Regions from separate parts of the Terrabacter lapilli genome, predicted to be linked through region 1. Evidence: riboswitches for the same ligand, from Rfam matches in the RefSeq annotation. Region 1 holds a riboswitch; each other region holds the start of a gene.
The links. A riboswitch is a leader RNA that binds a small molecule or an ion and turns the genes downstream of it on or off. The one in region 1 is predicted to bind cyclic di-AMP.
Positions count from the first base shown of each region.

Region 2: another riboswitch for cyclic di-AMP. It lies ahead of ABD241_RS10155 (CHAP domain-containing protein); the one in region 1 lies ahead of ABD241_RS18095 (C40 family peptidase).
Region 3: another riboswitch for cyclic di-AMP. It lies ahead of ABD241_RS20210 (C40 family peptidase); the one in region 1 lies ahead of ABD241_RS18095 (C40 family peptidase).
Region 4: another riboswitch for cyclic di-AMP. It lies ahead of ABD241_RS13255 (transglycosylase family protein); the one in region 1 lies ahead of ABD241_RS18095 (C40 family peptidase).

Region 1 covers NZ_BAAAPU010000011.1:116,995-119,173, forward strand. Annotated here, with positions in the region: tRNA gene ABD241_RS18085 (tRNA-Gly) at 113-186, opposite strand; gene ABD241_RS18090 (FBP domain-containing protein) at 253-747, opposite strand; cyclic di-AMP (ydaO/yuaA leader) riboswitch at 1,139-1,301, shown strand; gene ABD241_RS18095 (C40 family peptidase) at 1,309-1,908, shown strand; tRNA gene ABD241_RS18100 (tRNA-Gly) at 1,995-2,065, opposite strand.
Region 2 covers NZ_BAAAPU010000007.1:485,176-487,354, reverse strand. Annotated here, with positions in the region: gene ABD241_RS10165 (alpha/beta hydrolase) at 1-76, shown strand, start outside; gene ABD241_RS10160 (iron chaperone) at 206-580, shown strand; cyclic di-AMP (ydaO/yuaA leader) riboswitch at 821-1,013, shown strand; gene ABD241_RS10155 (CHAP domain-containing protein) at 1,017-1,928, shown strand; gene ABD241_RS10150 (alkene reductase) at 2,149-2,179, shown strand, end outside.
Region 3 covers NZ_BAAAPU010000012.1:61,722-63,900, reverse strand. Annotated here, with positions in the region: gene ABD241_RS20220 (MFS transporter) at 1-248, shown strand, start outside; gene ABD241_RS20215 (iron-dependent transcriptional repressor DtxR) at 302-997, shown strand; cyclic di-AMP (ydaO/yuaA leader) riboswitch at 1,148-1,313, shown strand; gene ABD241_RS20210 (C40 family peptidase) at 1,317-2,105, shown strand.
Region 4 covers NZ_BAAAPU010000007.1:1,127,829-1,130,007, reverse strand. Annotated here, with positions in the region: gene ABD241_RS13265 (tachylectin-related carbohydrate-binding protein) at 1-163, shown strand, start outside; tRNA gene ABD241_RS13260 (tRNA-Thr) at 363-435, opposite strand; gene ABD241_RS13255 (transglycosylase family protein) at 610-1,254, opposite strand; cyclic di-AMP (ydaO/yuaA leader) riboswitch at 1,305-1,477, opposite strand; gene ABD241_RS13250 (serine/threonine-protein kinase) at 1,851-2,179, opposite strand, start outside.

The DNA of each region.
Region 1 (2,179 bases):
GCCGGTTACCTTCATGATGCTACCCACCAGTAACGAACGCAAGGGGTCTCAGACACGGCACAGGCGAGCGCGTGCAAGCGAAAGGGCCCGGTCGGTGACCGGGCCCTTCGACTGGAGCAGGCGGCACGAATTGCACGTACGTCTTCCTTCTGGAAGAAGGCTGTTCTGCTACTGAACTACGCCTGCGAGGCGTCGCCTACCGTAGCAACAGCCGGGCCGCCCGCCAAACCCGACCCGCCCGCAGGCCAGCGCCTACGACCCGTCGCGGACCCGGCGGGCGAAGGCCGACGAGCGGGCCCGCAGCTCCTCGACCCGGCGCTCCACGAGCGCCACCGGGTCGAGGCCGCCCTCCATGCTGCTCGGCAGCCGCCGGGCGTGCGCGGAGCAGCTGAAGTCGGTGTGCACGAGCGTGCCGAGGCTGTTGCCCTCCCGACCCGCCGCGCCGGCGCGCCGGGCCGTGAAGAGGGCGACGTCGCTCGTCGCCACGACGTCCTCGCACCAGGCGCACATGGCGCTGGCCTTCCGAGTCCGCTCGGAGGCCCGCAGGAGGAAGCCGACGGGCTCGTCGTCGACGGGCACGACGGCATACGCACGTTGTGCGTTGCTCCGGTCGGTCCAGCCGAGGTAGTCGAGCGTCTCCCAGCGGTCACCGAGCCGCTCGAGGTCGGGCAGGCTCGCGTGCTTCGCCTCACGCCGGCTGGCGTTCACGAAGGACGCGCGGATCTCTTGCTCTGTCAGGGGTTTCACGGTCGTGCTCCTCATCGGTTCAGGGCATGACCGGATGGCCGGTCAGCCGGGGTGGTGGTGGGTCGCGCTGCCTGTCGCTCTGCGGGCCATGGCGGCCACCACCCTCTCCGGACCCGTTCCCGGGCCCACCACGCTGACGAGCTCGCCGCGCCCTGCGCGCGGCGGCGTCCATCCTGCGGGCTGCGGAGGGGTCGGGTCCACCCCTTTTTCGGTGCGTCTGTCGGCTACGCGTATGCCGTTCGCGACGCAAGCGGCCGAGGGCTGCCCGGGTTGGGCACTGTTTGTCCCGGCAACATCTGCCGATATCTGACGACGATCTATGGATCGGGCGCCGGCTCTGCCACCGTCGAAGTGCTCATCGGCCGGGGTCCTCCCCGGCCGGCCCGCGGCACGCCGAGTCCTGTCCGCCGTCGGGGCAGTCGTGCATCACGTGGACAGGATCGGGAGACCCACTTCCGGGCCGGCAAGGACCGGTCCTCGGGGTGAAGCCGCCATGCGCGGCCGGGCTACCTCCGCCCGAACCCGACAGCTCATCTCGAAGGCGTGGGAAGGAACCCGACCATGTCCGCCACTACCCCTGCACGCCCTGAACGCAGTCCCCGACGACTCCGATCGCTCGCCCTGACACCCCTGCTCGCCGCCGCCCTGCTCCTCGGACTGGGCGGCGCTCCTGTGTCCGGCACCGCCGCCTCGACGAGCCCGACCAGCTCGACCGGCTCGACCGGCTCGACCGGCTCCAAGGGCTCCCCGCCGGGAGCCGGCTCCGCATCCGCCGTCACGCTGGGCACCAGGCCGGTCTACGCGGCTCCCGTGCGCCTCCAGGGCCTCTGGCTGACGGCCGCGCAGGTCGGCAAGTGGTACCGCTGGGGCTCTGCCGGGCCCACGTACTTCGACTGCTCCGGCCTCGTCTACTACGTCTACAGCACGCGGCTGCACCGCTACCTGCCGCGAACCGCCAACGCCCAGCGCCTCGCGACCATCCCGATCTCCAAGTCCTACGTCCTCCCCGGTGACCTGATCTTCTTCATGTCGAACGGGTGGGCCTACCACGTCGGCGTCTACGCCGGCTACGGCAAGGTCTGGCACGCGCCGCGTCCCGGCCAGCGGGTCCAGCTCTCGACGCTCTGGACCAGCGCCTGGGTCGCCGGTCGCGTCCGCTGACGACGCACACCCACGTCGCTCACGAACGACGAAGCCGCAGACCCTGCTGAGGGCCTGCGGCTTCGTGTTCCACCAGGTGTGATGTGAGCGAGCGACGGGAATCGAACCCGCGTATCCAGCTTGGGAAGCTGGCGCTCTACCATTGAGCTACGCTCGCCGGGCCGCCGACCGGACCCCCATGAGGGGTACGTGCAAGGCGGCACGCGGCGTCAGTGTAGCCGACGCCGCGACCGTGCAATGACCGCGACCCCGGGGGCCTCCGACCGTCATG
Region 2 (2,179 bases), on a different contig from region 1:
CGCGACGCTGCTCGGCCGAGCGAGCGTCGGCGCCGTCGGTCGGGTGCTCGCCGGCGAGGAGTGGGTCGAGGTCTGAGCGGCCGCACGCGCACGGGCGCAGCACCCCTTCCACGGGGTGACCTTGCTTTTGCGGAGGTCCGTTTCGCGCAATACAGTCGGGAGTATCCCCTCCATGACCGGTCCGACACCGAAGTGAGGACCAGGATTGGCCCCTAGATTTGCGTCAGTCGATGACTACATCGCGTCCTACCCGGAGGAGACGCGGGCGCAGCTTGCCGGGGTGAGACGGGCCATCAAGAAGGTCGCGCCGCACGCTGCCGAGAAGATCAGCTACGGCATGGCCACCTTCACGGTCGACGGCAAGCCGCTCGTCTACTACGCCGGCTGGAAGAACCACGTGGGCCTCTACCCGGTGCCGACCGGGAGCCCGGAGTTCGAGGAGGCCATCGCGCCCTACCGGCGCGCGAAGGACACCGTGCGCTTCCCGGTCAGCCGGCCGGTCCCCCTCGAGCTGGTCGGTGAGATCGCCCGGCTGTGCCTCGCCCGCCGCGCCGACGTGTCCGAGAGCCCCAAGAGCTGACGTCCGGACGGGCCCGGCTACCCGCGGCCTCCACCTGGTGGGCGCGACTCCGGTGTGATCTGCGTCTCACCTTTTGCCCGTTGGGCGCTCATTCGAGCCGAAAACACGGACATACGGCGACAGAAGCGGCGCGGCTCCGTTACCGCGGCGTGACTTTTACCTTTCGACTCATCTAGTCTTCGGTGGTCCGTCCAACAGGTCGGGCTCTCGCGTGGTGGACCGCCTAGTCCTGTCACCACCTTGCGAGAAGAACCAAACCTTGTGACAGGAGCGGAGGAACCACACGTTTCTCCGGGCGTCCGGCGCAACGACTCCGGACGTCCTTGGGGTTAAGCCACGGCCCCCGCGCGACGAAGTCTCGTCCGTCGGGTCCGTGACCGGGCACCTTTCCGCCCGAACCCGACAGCTAACTTCGTAGGCGCGGAGAGGCACAGCCGTGATCAACGACACCACCCGTGGGCGCCACCGCGCGCCCGGACGCCACAACCCCCTGAGCGAGCTCAAGCTCCTCGCCCGCGAGTCGGCCCAGCCGGCCCTGAAGGCAGGCGCCCTCGTGGCCGCCACCGGCGGCCTCGTCGCCGGGTTCGCCAACCCCGCGAGCGCCGACTCCCTGTCCCCGGCCGCGGCCAAGGCCGCCGGCGCCAACGCGGCCGTCGCCCCGCAGGGCGCTCCGGCCGCCGTCGGCCCGGCCGCCGCCGCCGCCCCGGCCGCCTCGACGGCCCTGTCCAAGATCGGCTTCGCGCCGGCAGCGCAGCAGGCCACCGCCCAGCGCGTGGCCACGTCGAAGCCGCAGGTCATCCAGGACGTGCAGCTGCAGGCGCAGCGCGCCGCCGCGCAGGCTGCGGCCGCCAAGGCTGCCGCTGCCAAGGCTGCCGCCGAGCGCCAGGCCGCTGCCCAGCGCGCCTCGCGCGACCTGACCCGGAGCACGCTGACCAACAGCACCTCGACCACGAAGTCGGGCAGCAACGGCTACACCCCCGGCGCCTCGGCCGGCATGCGGGCCTCCCACAACTGGGCCACCGCCGGCCAGTGCACGTGGGGCGCCCTCAACCAGTGGTACCAGTCCGAGGGCTACTACCCCGGCGGCTGGACCGGCAACGCGATGGCCTGGGCCTCGGGCGCGCGCTCCGCGGGCTACACCGTGAGCAGCACCCCGCGTACGCGTTCGATCATCGTGATGCAGCCCGGTGTCGCCGGCTCCTCGAGCGTCGGCCACGTCGGCTGGGTCACGGCCGTCAACGGCAACCAGGTGACGATCATCGAGATGAACGCCACCGCCGGCCCGTACAACTACGACACGCGCACGGTCACCCTGAGCGGCGGCATGTCGTTCATCTACGCACCGTGAGCCGAGCAGCTCGCTGACGCGGCTGTCGGCAAGGGGAGGGTGCCTTCGGGCGCCCTCCCCTTCTGCATGTCCATCGGACGCTTCCTGCGACATGGCCCACACTGCGGGCAAACGGGAATGATCGGCCGGCCCTGCTCCTTGTCGCCTAGGTAGTTGAAGGCTCCACCGAACGGGTGGGCCTCGACGGATCCGACAGTCCCCCACCTTGAGGAGCAGGCCTGTGAGCACGGCTTTCGAGAGCATCCGCATCG
Region 3 (2,179 bases), on a different contig from region 1:
TGATCATGACGCTCGGTGCCGACGCGTCGCCGGCCGAGGGCCGGGCCCAGTTCCTCGGTGGCTGGCGGCTCTGTGCCGACCTGGGAAGGGCGGCGGGTCCGCTGGCGTTGTCCGGGCTGAGCGCCGTCATGTCCCTCGGCGCCTCCGCAGTCGTCCTCGGTGCGGGCGCCCTGGTCGGGGCGGGCTGGCTGCGCGTCTGGGTGCCACGCCACGACCCCACCCGAGCACCAGCGACGGGCGGCCGGTGACGCGGGCGCTGACGCGGGCGCTGACGACGACGCGACTCTGAGAGGGTATGACCGTGACAGACCTGATCGACACCACCGAGATGTACCTCCGCACGATCTTCGAGCTGGAGGAGGAGGGCATCGTGCCCCTCCGCGCCCGCATCGCCGAGCGTCTCGGCCACTCGGGCCCCACGGTGTCGCAGACGGTGGCCCGGATGGAGCGCGACGGCCTCGTGGCCGTGTCGGGCGACCGCCATCTCGAGCTGTCCGACCGTGGCCGGCTGCTGGCCACCCGGGTCATGCGCAAGCACCGCCTCGCGGAGCGGCTGCTCGTCGACGTCATCGGCCTCGAGTGGGAGTACGCCCACGACGAGGCCTGCCGCTGGGAGCACGTCATGTCGGAGAAGGTCGAGCGCAAGATCCTCGGCCTGATCGGCGACGGCCTCGAGTCCCCCTACGGCAACCCCATCCCGGGGCTGGCCGAGCTCGGCGTGCAGCAGGGGGAGGACTTCCTCGCCGGCCTGCGGACCCTGGCGGCCGTCGTCGGTGACGCCCCGTCCGTGGTGACCATCCGCCGCATCGGCGAGCCCGTCCAGGTCGACCCCGAGGCGCTCGCGCTGCTGACCAGTGCCGGCGTCGTGCCCGGGGCCCGGGTCGAGGTGGTCCGCGAGGGCGGCAGGGTGCTCGCGGTCCGTGAGGGAGGCGAGCCCTCCGACGGCGTCTCGCTGCCCGACGACGTGGCGGTCCACGTCTTCTGCCAGGCCGCCTGAGGCCTTCTTTACGCGTCCGCGGACAAGCCTTTGACGTGCCGCAACCCGGACGTGACAAGAATGGGGGAGTTGGGTACGGTTGGCCCCACTTGCTCTCCCCGTCGAGCAGGTGCCACGGGTCGGACCGCCTAGTCCTGCCATCGACCCGGGGCTCGGCACGAACCGCATGGCAGGAGCGGGGGAACCACGTTCTCCGGGCGTCGTGAGACGTCCTCGGGGTGAAGCCTTCCGTGGACCGAACTCGGTCCGAGCGAAGGCCGGGCAGCTACCTCCAGCCCGAACCCGACAGCTCACCTCGCCGGCGTCGAGAGGTCTAACAGTGGCTCAGAACGTTCCCGGGCGCCACCGCGCCCCCGGTCGATTCAGCGCGATCTCAGAGCTGAAGACGATCGCCAAGGAGTCTGCTCAGCCCGCCGTCAAGGGCGCAGCCATCGTGGCTGCCTCGGGTGGTCTCGTGGCCTCGTTCGCCGGCACGGCGAACGCCGCCGACGGCTCGAGCAGCGTCGTCGCGGCTCCGGCCGCCGTCGGGCCCGCAGCCGGCACGCTGACGGCAGGCAACGCGCTGTCGGCCATCGGCTACGCCAACCCCGCACTGAAGCAGGCCACGTCCCAGCCGGTCGTCATCGAGGACATCGCGGTCAAGGCCCGACGCGCCCAGCAGAAGGCTGCCGAGGAGGCTGCGGCCAAGGCTGCCGCCGACCGCCAGGCCGCCGCTGAGCGCGCCTCGCGCTCGACGCAGCGCGCCGCCCTCAACCCGGTGCCCGCCCCGGCTCCCAGCGCCTCGGGCATCGTGGGCATCGCCCAGTCGCTCTTCGGCATCCCCTACGTCTACGGCGGCACCACCCCGTCCGGCTTCGACTGCTCGGGCTTCACGTCCTACGTCTACCGGCAGGCCGGCATCTCGATCCCGCGCACGGCCTCCGCGCAGCAGGCGGCGGCGACTCCCGTCAGCAGCCCGAGCCCCGGCGACCTCGTGTTCTTCGGCTCGCCCGCCTACCACGTGGGCATCTACGTCAGCCCGGGCCGCATGATCGACGCCCAGCGCCCCGGCACCGTGACCGGCAACCACTCCATCTGGACGACGCCCTCCGGCTACGGCCGCTTCTGAGCGACCCCTCTCGCGCCACGCCCTGTGCCCCCACCGACTCCGGTGGGGGCACATCGCATTCCCCGGCGGGTGCG
Region 4 (2,179 bases), on a different contig from region 1:
CGCTGCCCACGGAGTTGACCCGCAGTCACCGACGGACCCCGCCGTATCTGATCTCTTCAGATACGCCGGCGATCTCGAGAGCTGGGTGCCCGTCAGCGGCGGCACCTCACAGAACGGCCAGACGCATGTCCTCTGGGCGCCTTCGTCGCCGTACTTCGGCTGAGACCCACCTCAGAGCGGCGGACGAGTAGTCGTCCGCCGCTGAGGGCCTCGTCGGTCGGTGCCCTCTCCCTCAGCCAAGGAGCGTCGCGGAAGTAGGTCAGCGGCTCGCCCTCATCAGGCTCGACGGACCCAGGACAGTGGACGGGTTCGCCCCAGCCGGGCGGGAAGGGGAGCTTCAGGCATGTTTGTGCCGGTCAGAGAGCTGGCGAGGGGACTCGAACCCCTAACCACCTGTTTACAAGACAGGTGCGCTACCGATTGCGCCACGCCAGCGGGCCCGCGGCACAGCCCCGGGACGGGCGAAAGCGTAACCGAGCGCGGCGGCATACGCCCAAACGATCGCCCCACCCGAGCGTGGGGCCGAGGGAGGGCCGGACGCAGAAGGACGGCCCCGCGCAACCCAGGGGTTGGTCGCGCGAGGCCGTCCGGCTCAGTTCTACCAGTAACTCAGGGCAGGCGCAGAACCTGGCCGACGAAGATGAGGTTCGGGTTGGTGACCCGGGCCCCGTTCGCCTTCCAGAGGGCCTTCCACCCACCGGCCACGTGGTAGCGCTGGGCGAGCTCGCCCAGGGTGTCGCCGCTGCGAACGGTGATCGACGGGCCGGTCGCCGTGTTCCGGGCCGTGTTCCTCACCGTGGAGGTGCCGGCGTACGACTTCTTCTTGCTGACCGACTTCTTCGTGACCGTCGACTTCGTGGTCAGCGGGGCACGCTGCGTGGAACGCGAAGCGGTGATGTTGCTGGAGGTGGCGCCCCCGTTGGAGCGGCTCAGGCCGGCACGCACCGAGCAGACGGGCCAGGCGCCGGGGCCCTGCACGGCGAGGACGCGCTGCGCGACGGCGATCTGCGCCTCACGCGAGGCGTAGTCGGCGCGCGATGCGTAGGCGCCGCCGCCGAAGCCGAGCCAGGTGCTCTTCGTGAACTGCAGGCCGCCGTAGAAGCCGTTGCCGGTGTTGATGGCCCAGTTGCCGCCGGACTCGCACGCGGCGACCGCGTCCCAGACCGAGGATGCCTTGGCCGAACCCGCCGTGGCGAGGCCGCCGACGATGGTGGCCGCTCCGGCGATGCCGACTCCCGCAAGGCGCTGCTTCACAGAGATCTTCTTCGCCGCAGCATGTTTGGACAGGTACTGCATTGGTGGTGTTCCTTCCTGACGTGCGCCTGCGGGGTTAGCTGTCGGGTTGGGGCGTCAGGTGCCCTGTCGCGGAAGCGACTTCACCCCCAGGCCAGATGTCGTGCTCGTGCGTCGTTGCACGGGAACTCTCTGGCCACACTGGGTCCCCCGTCCTCGCCCGGCCCACCGGTGTGGGCTACATCCCTGGCTGGCGAGGCTCGGCGCGCTCAGGGATCGGATTCTTTGGGTGTCCATGTGAAGTTGTGGAGAGCGCACGGGTGGAGCCGGACGCGACGAAGCGGAGCAGGGACACATGTCGATTCCCCCATCCGGCCCGAAGGCCGGGGTGCCGCCGAGCACTGACGGTACGTGACGTTTCAACGCCGCACAACCCACGTCGAGACAATTTCGTGATCTGTTCGTGGCCCACAGTTGGGCAGCCGTGCGCTACACGCGCACACGAACCGCATGGTGTCCCCACGGCGGGCACACAGACGCCGTATGCGTCGGGCGCGGTCCCACGCGGTCGCGTCGGACCCACCGTGCGCCCTTGCAGGCTCAGCTGCGCGAGCCGGTCAGCGGCCGAACGGGCTGGCGCCGAACGGGTTCCACGAGAAGCTGGCGCCGTGCCTGAGCGCGACCAGCGCCGCGACGGCACCGAAGACGATGAGGACGCCCGAAACCACCTGCACCGCAAGGCCGGCCGGCACCAGTCGGCGGGCCATGGAGCGCGAGCCACGACGCAGCGAGGCACCGCCGGGGCCCCACCACAGCATGAGCAGGCCGATGGCGCCCCCGACGGCCAGCGTTGCGGGAGAGCCGGGCCCGAGGTCGGTCCCCTGGGTTCCGGCCAGCATCAAGGCCGTTGCGAAGACGCCGGCGAGCGCGACCGCGACCGGTAGGA